One region of the Achromobacter sp. ES-001 genome, then DNA from elsewhere that is predicted to be linked to it. Evidence: predicted binding sites of a transcription regulator. Region 1 holds the regulator's gene; the other holds the start of a gene.
The links. Region 1 encodes HrcA, which represses chaperone genes, less so after heat shock. Its sites were predicted from a motif close to TTAGCACTCNNNNNNNNNGAGTGCTAA; they were not measured.
Positions count from the first base shown of each region.

Region 2: groES (co-chaperone GroES) is a predicted target of HrcA. The motif match lies at 1,811-1,837, and genes of this name have one in related genera.

Region 1 covers NZ_CP079940.1:1,202,888-1,207,465, forward strand. Annotated here, with positions in the region: gene recN (DNA repair protein RecN) at 1-498, opposite strand, end outside; gene KYT87_RS05375 (NAD kinase) at 512-1,411, opposite strand; gene hrcA (heat-inducible transcriptional repressor HrcA) at 1,551-2,555, shown strand; gene hemH (ferrochelatase) at 2,601-3,725, shown strand; gene KYT87_RS05390 (hypothetical protein) at 3,715-3,951, shown strand; gene grpE (nucleotide exchange factor GrpE) at 4,097-4,578, shown strand, end outside.
Region 2 covers NZ_CP079940.1:5,472,308-5,476,885, reverse strand. Annotated here, with positions in the region: gene groL (chaperonin GroEL) at 1-1,428, opposite strand, end outside; gene groES (co-chaperone GroES) at 1,466-1,753, opposite strand; gene KYT87_RS24840 (mannonate dehydratase) at 2,077-3,162, shown strand; gene KYT87_RS24835 (dihydroxy-acid dehydratase) at 3,169-4,143, shown strand; gene KYT87_RS24830 (MFS transporter) at 4,324-4,578, shown strand, end outside.

The DNA of each region.
Region 1 (4,578 bases):
CGCGCGCCATTGCTTCCACGCCTGACCCACGGCCTGGCGCAGATCGCCATGGCCGCCGTGCGCGTCCAGCAGATCGCGCTGCGCGTCGGGGCGCATCAGGCTTTGATGGGCGTGTTGGCCGTGGATGTCGACCAGGCTGTCGCCCAATTCGCGCAGCTGCCCCACGGTGGCGGGCGTGCCGTTGATGTATGCGCGGCTGCGGCCCTGCGCGTCGATGACCCGGCGCAGCGACAGTTCGTCATCGACGTCGATCTCGCGTTCGTTCAGCCAGCTGTGCAATGACTTCGGCGTATCGAACACGGCAGTGATGTCGGCGCGCGGTGCGCCTTCGCGCAGCATGCTGGCGTCGCCGCGTTCGCCCAGCGCAAGCGCCAGCGCGTCCACCAGGATGGATTTGCCCGCCCCGGTCTCGCCGGAGAACACGGTGAAGCCGGGGCCGAAATGGATTTCGGTCTGTTCGACGATGACGAAGTCGCGGATATGCAGGGTGCGCAGCATGTCGGGGCGCTTACTACTCTACGTTGTCGGTGGCCTGGGGCATCAGGTTCCAATGCAGCTTGCGGCGCAAGGTGGAAAAGAAGCTGTAGCCCTCGGGGTGCACGAAGCGAATGGTGTACGGCGCGCGCTGCACGACGATGCGGTCGCCCGGTTGCAGGTCGGACCAGGTCTGCATGTCGAAATGCACGCTGGCGCCCACTTCCACGCGGCCCATCGCGGTCAGCGTCATGTTCAGCACACCGGTGTCCGGGATGACGATGGGGCGATTCGACAGCGTTTGCGGCGCCACGGGCACCAGCACCATGGCGTTCATGCCGGGGTGCAGGATGGGGCCGTTGGCGGACAGCGCATACGCGGTCGAGCCGGTAGGGGTGGCGATGATCAGACCATCGGCGCGCTGTGTGTACATGAAGGCGCCGTCCAGTTCGACACGCACTTCGATCATGCCGCCGCGCCCGGCGCGGTTCAGCACGACGTCGTTGAGCGCCGACGCGGAATACATTTTCTGGTCGCCACGCCACACGCTGCCTTCCAGCAGCATGCGTTCTTCAATCTGGAAGCTGCCTTCAAGCACGCGCGCCAATGCACCGTGCGCGTCTTGCAGCGGGATGTCGGTGATGAAGCCCAGGCGCCCGTGGTTGATGCCCACCAGGGGGACACCAAATGGCGCCAGATGCCGGCCGGCGCCCAACACCGTGCCGTCGCCGCCCATCACGACGGCCAGCGATGCGTTCTGGCCGATCTCTTCGAGGGTAGCTATTGGGTATTCGGTCAGGCCGGTGTTGCGCGCGGTGTCGGCATCGATCAGCACATGCCGGCCCGCTTGCGTCAGCGCGTGCGCAAGGGCTCTTAGCGGGGTGTCCAGGCCGGTGTCCTGGTATCTGCCGATCAGGGCGACGGTAGGAAAGTGCATGGATGCGGGCGTATCAAAAGGGCGAAGCCGAAGCCAAAACCTGCCCGGAATGGGCCGATTAGCCGATTATATGGGGCCGCATATCTGCTTGCGGGACAAAAATCGCCTTTATCCTAAAAGATTCCTTAAAATGCCCGCTATGGATGACCGCGCACGCGCACTACTGAAAGCGTTGATAGAACGCTACATCGCCGATGGGCAGCCCGTCGGCTCGCGGACGCTATCGAAAGTCTTTGACTTGTCCCCGGCTACCATCCGCAATGTCATGGCGGACCTGGAAGAGCTGGGGCTGATCCATAGCCCGCACACCTCCGCCGGCCGCGTGCCTACGCCGCGGGGCTATCGCATGTTCGTCGATTCCCTGCTGGCCGTGCAGTCTTATCAGCTGCAACCGCACAACATGGGCGAAATGCTGTCGGCGGCCGAACCTACCCGCGCCGTCAATGCCGCCGCCGCGTTGCTGTCCAACCTGACGCAATTCGCGGGCGTGGTGCTGACCCCCAAGCGCGCCCAGGTGTTCCGGCAGATCGAATTCATCCGGCTGTCGGACAAGCGCGTGCTGCTTATCATCGTCACGCCGGATGGCGATGTCCAGAACCGCATTCTCTTTGTCCAGCGCGATTACGCCGAGGCGGAATTGCTGGAAGCCGGCAATTTCTTCAACATGCATTTCGCGGGCAAGTCGTTCAACGCCGTGCGCCAGACGCTATCGACCGAACTAGCCCAGCTGCGCGAAGACATTTCGCGGCTGATGCAGGCGGCGGTCGAGGCCAGCGCCGAGGCCGCGGAAGACGGCGACACCATGGTCATCTCGGGCGAGCGCAAGCTGCTGGACGTTACCGATATCGCGTCCGACATGGATCGGCTGCGCAAGATGTTCTCGCTGTTCGAGAAAAAGACCGACCTGCTGCAACTGCTGGACGTGTCCAGCCGCGCGCAGGGCGTGCAGATCTACATCGGCGGCGATTCCCAATTGGTGCCCATGGAAGAGGTCTCGGTCATTACCGCGCCCTATGGCGTGGACGGCAAGGTCGTGGGCACGTTGGGCGTCATCGGCCCGACCCGCATGGCTTACGAACGCGTGATTCCCATCGTGGACATCACGGCGCGCCTGCTGTCCAACGCGCTCAGCCACAACCAGTAGTCCCATTCAAAGCTACATCCTCCTCGCGGAGGAAGGGGAGTTTTTGTGTTTCTTCGCCTGTTCAAGTACCTGTGGCCTGAACGCTACCTGCCGGAAGCCGAGCAGGACGACCCCTTCAACGAAGACCCGCCGGCCCGCGCGCCCGGCAAAGTCGGGGTGCTGCTGGTCAACCTGGGTACGCCGGATACGCCGGACAAACAGGGCATCCGCAAATACCTGGGCGAATTCCTGTCCGACCCCCGCGTCATTGAAATTCCACGTTATTTATGGAAACCCATCCTGTACGGGCTGGTGCTGACGCTGCGACCCAAGAAGCTGGCGCCGCGCTATGCGGGCGTCTGGCTGAAAGAAGGGTCGCCCCTGATGGTCTATAGCCAGCGTCAGGCGGACGGCGTACGCGCCGCGCTGGAGGCGGCGGGCATCGACGCCGTGGTGGAACTGGGCATGCGCTACGGCAACCCGTCCATCCCCGACGCCATCACCCGTTTGCGCGCGGCCGGTTGCGAACGCATCCTGACCGTGCCGCTTTACCCGCAATACGCGGCCAGCACCACAGCCACGGTCGTGGACGCGGTTACCCGCCATGCCGGGCGCCTGCGGGATCAGCCCGAACTGCGCTTTACCAAGCGCTTTCACGAGGACCCCGCCTGGCTGGACCCGCTGGCCGCCCGCATCGAGTCGTTCTGGCGCGAGCACGGCAAGCCGCAGAAGCTGGTCATGAGCTTTCACGGCTTGCCGCGATATTCCATCGAATTGGGCGACCCCTACTACCGCGACTGCATGGAGTCGGCCCGCCTGTTGTCCCAGCGGCTGTCGCTGCCGCGCGAACAGATCGAAGTCACCTTCCAAAGCCGCTTTGGTACTGCCCGCTGGCTTGAGCCCTATACCGAACCGACCCTGAAAGCGTTAGCCGCTTCGGGTGTTACCGAGGTGGATGTGGTGTGCCCGGGATTTGTGGCAGACTGTCTGGAAACCCTGGAAGAGATCAGCCTGGAATGCCGGGACGCCTTTATTGAGGCGGGCGGCAAGCAGTTTCGTTACATCCCTGCGCTGAACGACGATCCCGCGTGGATCGCCGGCTTGGCCACTTTGGTGGAACGCAACTTGCAGGGCTGGCCGTTGAAGATCCAGGCCAACACGGACTTGAAGGAGAAGGCGCATGCACCATGATCCCAAGAGCGGCAAGAGCGTAAAAAAGGGGACCGTTGCCACCCCGGTGGACGAGGATCAGGTCGAACACGATCTGGACGAAGCGCTAGCCGAGACCTTTCCCGCCAGCGATCCCATCGCCATCCGCCCTGAACCGGACGACGATGACGACAAGGTGGATCGCGGGCTCGAAGAGAGCTTCCCCGCCAGCGACCCGGTCGCCCCGGCGCAGCCCCACAAGAAGTAAGCAGCCGGCCCCGCCGGGCCAAGCCCGGGCGGGCTTGCTGCCTCGGGCGGGCGCCGTCAGGGAATATTTCCCTTTCCCGGGCTTGAAATAGGGGTATTGGCCCCCATTCATGTCTGCGAAAGCCATTCTTTTTGGAGGATTCCCCATGACGGCACCCCACGAGCCTGTAGATAAGACGCCCGAAGCCGGCCAGAACGCCGACGCGGCACCCGCCGACCAGGGCGCGGCAGAGGCCGAGCTGAACGAGTTGCGCGCCCAGCTGGACGCCGCCCAAGCTACCGTCAATGAGCAGCACGATCAGCTTCTGCGTGTGCACGCCGAAGCTGAAAATGTGCGCCGCCGCGCGCAGGAAGAAGTGTCCAAGGCGCGCAAGTTCGGCATCGAATCGTTTGCCGAAAGCCTTGTGCCGGTCAAGGACAGCCTTGAAGCCGCCCTGGCCCAGCCCGACCAGACCGTCCAGACGCTGCGCGAAGGGGTCGAAGTCACCCTGAAGCAGTTGTCGGCCGCGTTCGAGCGCAACATGCTCAAGGACATCGCGCCGGCCCAGGGCGACAAATTCGACCCGCACCTGCATCAGGCGATTTCGTCGATCCCCCACGAGCAACCCGCCAACACGGTGGTGCAGCT
Region 2 (4,578 bases), 2.3 Mb from region 1:
GTAGTTGCCCTTGCCGTTCAGCACGTTGCTGACCACGACGCTGGCTTCTTCGCCGGCGTTCGTGACGATGGTGCGCAGCGGTTCTTCCACAGCACGCAGGATCAGCTTGATACCGGCGTTCTGGTCAGGCGTGTCGCCCTTCAGTTCAGCAATGGCTTGCTTGGCGCGCAGCAGTGCAACACCGCCACCAGCCACAACGCCTTCTTCCACTGCGGCGCGGGTAGCGTGCAGGGCGTCTTCGACGCGAGCCTTCTTTTCCTTCATTTCGACTTCGGTGGCAGCGCCAACGCGAATCACGGCAACGCCGCCGGCCAGCTTGGCCACGCGTTCTTGCAGCTTTTCACGGTCGTAGTCGGACGTGGCTTCTTCGATCTGGATACGGACTTGCTTGACGCGAGCCTCGATCGACTTGCTGTCGCCAGCGCCGTCGATGATCGTCGTGTTTTCCTTGCCCACTTCGATGCGCTTGGCTTGGCCCAGTTCAGCCAGGCCGGCCTTTTCCAGCGACATGCCGGTTTCTTCGGAGATCACCGTGCCGCCCGTCAGGATGGCGATGTCTTCCAGCATGGCCTTGCGGCGGTCGCCGAAGCCCGGAGCCTTGACTGCGGTGGTCTTCAGGATGCCACGGATGTTGTTCACAACCAGGGTGGCCAGCGCTTCGCCTTCGACGTCTTCTGCAATGATCAGCAGGGGACGGCTCGACTTGGCAACTTGTTCCAGCACGGGCAGCAGGTCACGGATGTTGCTGATCTTCTTGTCGAAAATCAGGACAAACGGATCTTCCAGCACGGCAACTTGCTTTTCCGGGCTGTTGATGAAGTAGGGCGACAGATAGCCGCGGTCGAATTGCATGCCTTCGACGACGTCCAGCTCGTTTTCCAGCGACTTGCCGTCTTCGACGGTGATGACGCCTTCCTTGCCAACCTTGTCCATCGCGTCAGCGATGATCTGGCCGATGGAGGCATCGCTGTTGGCCGAGATCGAACCGACTTGAGCGATTTCCTTGCTGGTCGTGACCGGCTTGGATTGCTTCTTCAGTTCAGCCACGGCAGCGGCGACAGCCTTGTCGATGCCGCGCTTCAGGTCGATCGGGTTGAAACCGGCGGCAACGTACTTCAGGCCTTCCATGACGATGGCTTGAGCCAGCACGGTGGCGGTCGTGGTGCCGTCACCGGCGTTGTCGGAGGTCTTGGAGGCAACGTCCTTGACCAGTTGTGCGCCGATGTTCTCGAACTTGTCCTTCAGTTCGATTTCCTTGGCGACGGACACGCCGTCCTTGGTCACGGTCGGGGCGCCGAACGAGCGCTCCAGCACGACGTTGCGACCCTTGGGGCCCAGGGTGGTCTTAACAGCGTTGGCGAGAACATTCACGCCGCGGACGATACGCACACGGGCGTCGTCACCGAACAATACTTGCTTGGCAGCCATTTCTTAGCTTCCTTCGAAAATTCGTTTGAGGCGGGGTTTACTGAACCACGGCGAGGATTTCGTCCTCGCGGATGACGAGCAGTTCTTCGCCATCAACCTTCACGGACTGGCCGGCGTACTTGCCGAACAGAACCTTGTCGCCAGCCTTCAGGTCGACCGGCAGGATCTTGCCGTCTTCGGTCTTCTTGCCGGGGCCGACGGCCACGACTTCGCCCTGATCAGGCTTTTCAGCGGCGCTGTCGGGGATGACGATGCCCGAGGCAGTCTTGCGCTCGTTTTCGAGGCGTTTGACGATCACGCGATCGCCCAGGGGACGCAAGGCCATGAGGAACTCCTGTTTACTTGATTGAAAGTGAATGATCGGTTAGCCCCGGGAGGGCTGTTAGCACTCACCGGTGTCGAGTGCTAATTATAGGGATGATGTTGCAGGGTTCAAGGGGGGGAGGGGAGGCTGTTACATATTCGGGGGGGTGGGCTGGACGATGGCCAGACCAGGCCGCCAATTGTCACTCGCGATCCACCATTTGAGATTCCGGCCCCCATGAGCCGGGCGCCGAACACTTCCCTGCTTGATCACCAAGGCGCTGCCGCCACAGAATGAACACGTGTTCATTTTGTGTTGGACGGGGTTGGAATTCTGGAGACACCATGTATATCAGCGAGCAACTGCTCAATCCTGATGAGCGCCGACTGCGCTTGTCGACTCAACTCGGCGTTCAAAGCGTCGTGCTCGACAACCGTGGCACCGAGCTCGTGTCAGCCCGCGGCGGTGTCAGCAAATGGGACGCCGCCAAGCTCGCCGCCTATCGACAATGGGTTGAAGGTTTTGGCCTGAAGCTGGATGTCTTTGCATTGGATGTGGGTTCCATTCTTCTGGATTCGATGATCGACATGGATAGCGCCAAGCGGCAGCGCGCAACCCTGGCCGACAACATCCAGAAGGCGGCGGATGCGGGCATCACTTGTCTTAAGTACAACGTCCAAATGGTAGGCATCACGCGCACGGGGTTGAAGCCCGGGCGTGGCGGCGCTCGGAACTCCGGATTTGTCTACCGGGAATACTCGCCAGAAAACGATCGCAAGCACTCCTACTGGGGCGTCGGGTATCCCAGCAATCAAGAGGAAGGCGGGTCGGAGTCGGCGCTGCTGTGCGGCCAGAAGATGGCGCGTGTAGTGCCGCCGGTGACCGAGCAGGCTGGCTGGGACGCCATCGAATTCCTGGTTGAAGGCTTGGTGCCTGCGGCGGACAAGGCCGGTGTGCGGCTGGCCTGCCATCCGCACGATCCGGCGTACCCGGTCGGGGGCCTAAACGGGGTTGAGCATGTAGTCGGGTCGGCCGACGGCTTGCGCCGCTTCCTGGCCTTGTCTCCCAGCAAGAACCACGGGCTCAATTTCTGCCAGGGAACGGTTGCCGAGATGTTCAAGGAGCCCGCCAGGCACATGATCCCCGTGATCGAAGAGTTCGCCTCCACCGGCCGCATCTTCATGGTCCATTTCCGCAATATCCGGGGCGGCTACCTGGATTTTCAAGAGGTCTTTCCTGACGAGGGTGATGTCGACATGCTGGAGGCCGTGAAGGCGTACCAACGCGGAGGGTACGCCGGGCCATTGTGTCCCGATCACGTGCCCGTCTCCGACATCGATGAAGGGCGGGAACGTTTCATGGCATTCGCGCTGGGCTACACGCGCGGCCTGTTGCAGGCCGCCGGCGTGTGGTCGCCGCCGGGGCGCTGAATCGCCATGGCCGAAGCCAGAAAGTTGAGCAGCCAGCGGTGGCTCGCGAACGATGATTTCCGAACCTTCAACCACCATAGCCGGTTCATGCAAATGGGCTTCGAGCGAAAAGATTGGGAAGGCAAACCGATCGTCGCCATCGTCAATAGCTGGTCGGAGTTCAACCCCTGCCATATGCACTTTCGGCAGCGCGTCGATGACGTCAAACGCGGGGTCTTGCAGGCAGGCGGCTTTCCGCTGGAGATGCCCGCCATGTCGCTGAATGATGCGCTGGTCAAGCCCTCGGCGCTGCTCTACCGCAATCTGATGGCGATGGAAATCGAAGAAATGATTCGGTGCTATCCGGTTGACGCCGTGGTGCTGATGGGCGGTTGCGACAAAACGACGCCGGCGATGCTGCTTGGCGCCATCAGCGCCGGCGTGCCTGCGGTGTTCCTGCCCGCGGGTCCCATGCTGCGTGGCCATTCTCGCGGCAAGACGTTAGGCTCGGGATCGGATGCGTTCAAGTTCTGGGACGATCGCCGTGCCGGACTTATTACCCCCCATGTGATCGTGCTTCGCAATGCAGGCCCGAAGGGCGGTCCGGGCATGCCTGAATGGGGCATGATCCCCGTGCCGCTGAAGCTGGTCAGGCAAGGCGTGCGCGACATGCTGCGCATCAGCGACGCGCGCATGAGCGGCACCAGCTATGGCGCATGCGTCTTGCATGTGGCGCCCGAAGCGTATGTGGGCGGCCCGCTGGCATTGGCGCAGGCGGGCGACATCATCGCCATTGATGTGCCAGGCCGACAGATCCGGCTGGAAGTCAGCGACGACGAATTGTCTCGCAGGCGTGCGCAATGGCACGCGCCGCCCGCCCGATTCGGCAGAGGCTACGGCAAGATGTTCACCGACCACATCCCGCAAGCGGATCAAGGCTGCGACATGGATGTGCTGCTGACGCAGGCCGGCGAATGCGCCGGCGAGCCAGATATTTTTTGAGTTCTTCCTGCTCAATTCCAGAGTCTGAGACAAAGGCACCTGATCGCCTGCACGCCGCCTTGAGCGCGTGGAGGCGTCGGTACACACTCTGAACCTAGCACCGGGCGCGGTCCTGCGCGGTGTGCATTTCCCGCAATGCGCACGGTCTGCCCCCAACAAAAATAATCTGGAGACCTAGACATGTTGCGTGCGCGCCAGCGCTTTCTCATTCTCGCTTTGATCACGATCGTACTTGCCTTTAGCACGGGCGATCGCGCGACCTTGTCTGTCGCTGGTTCAGGCATGTCCAAGGAGCTGGGTCTGTCTCCTGTGCAGATGGGATGGTTGTTCTCGTCTTTCGCATGGGCTTACGTGCTGGCACATGTTCCTGCGGGGTGGCTGGTCGACAGGCTCGGCGCCAAGCGCACCGTACTGGGCGGCCTGGTGCTGTGGTCG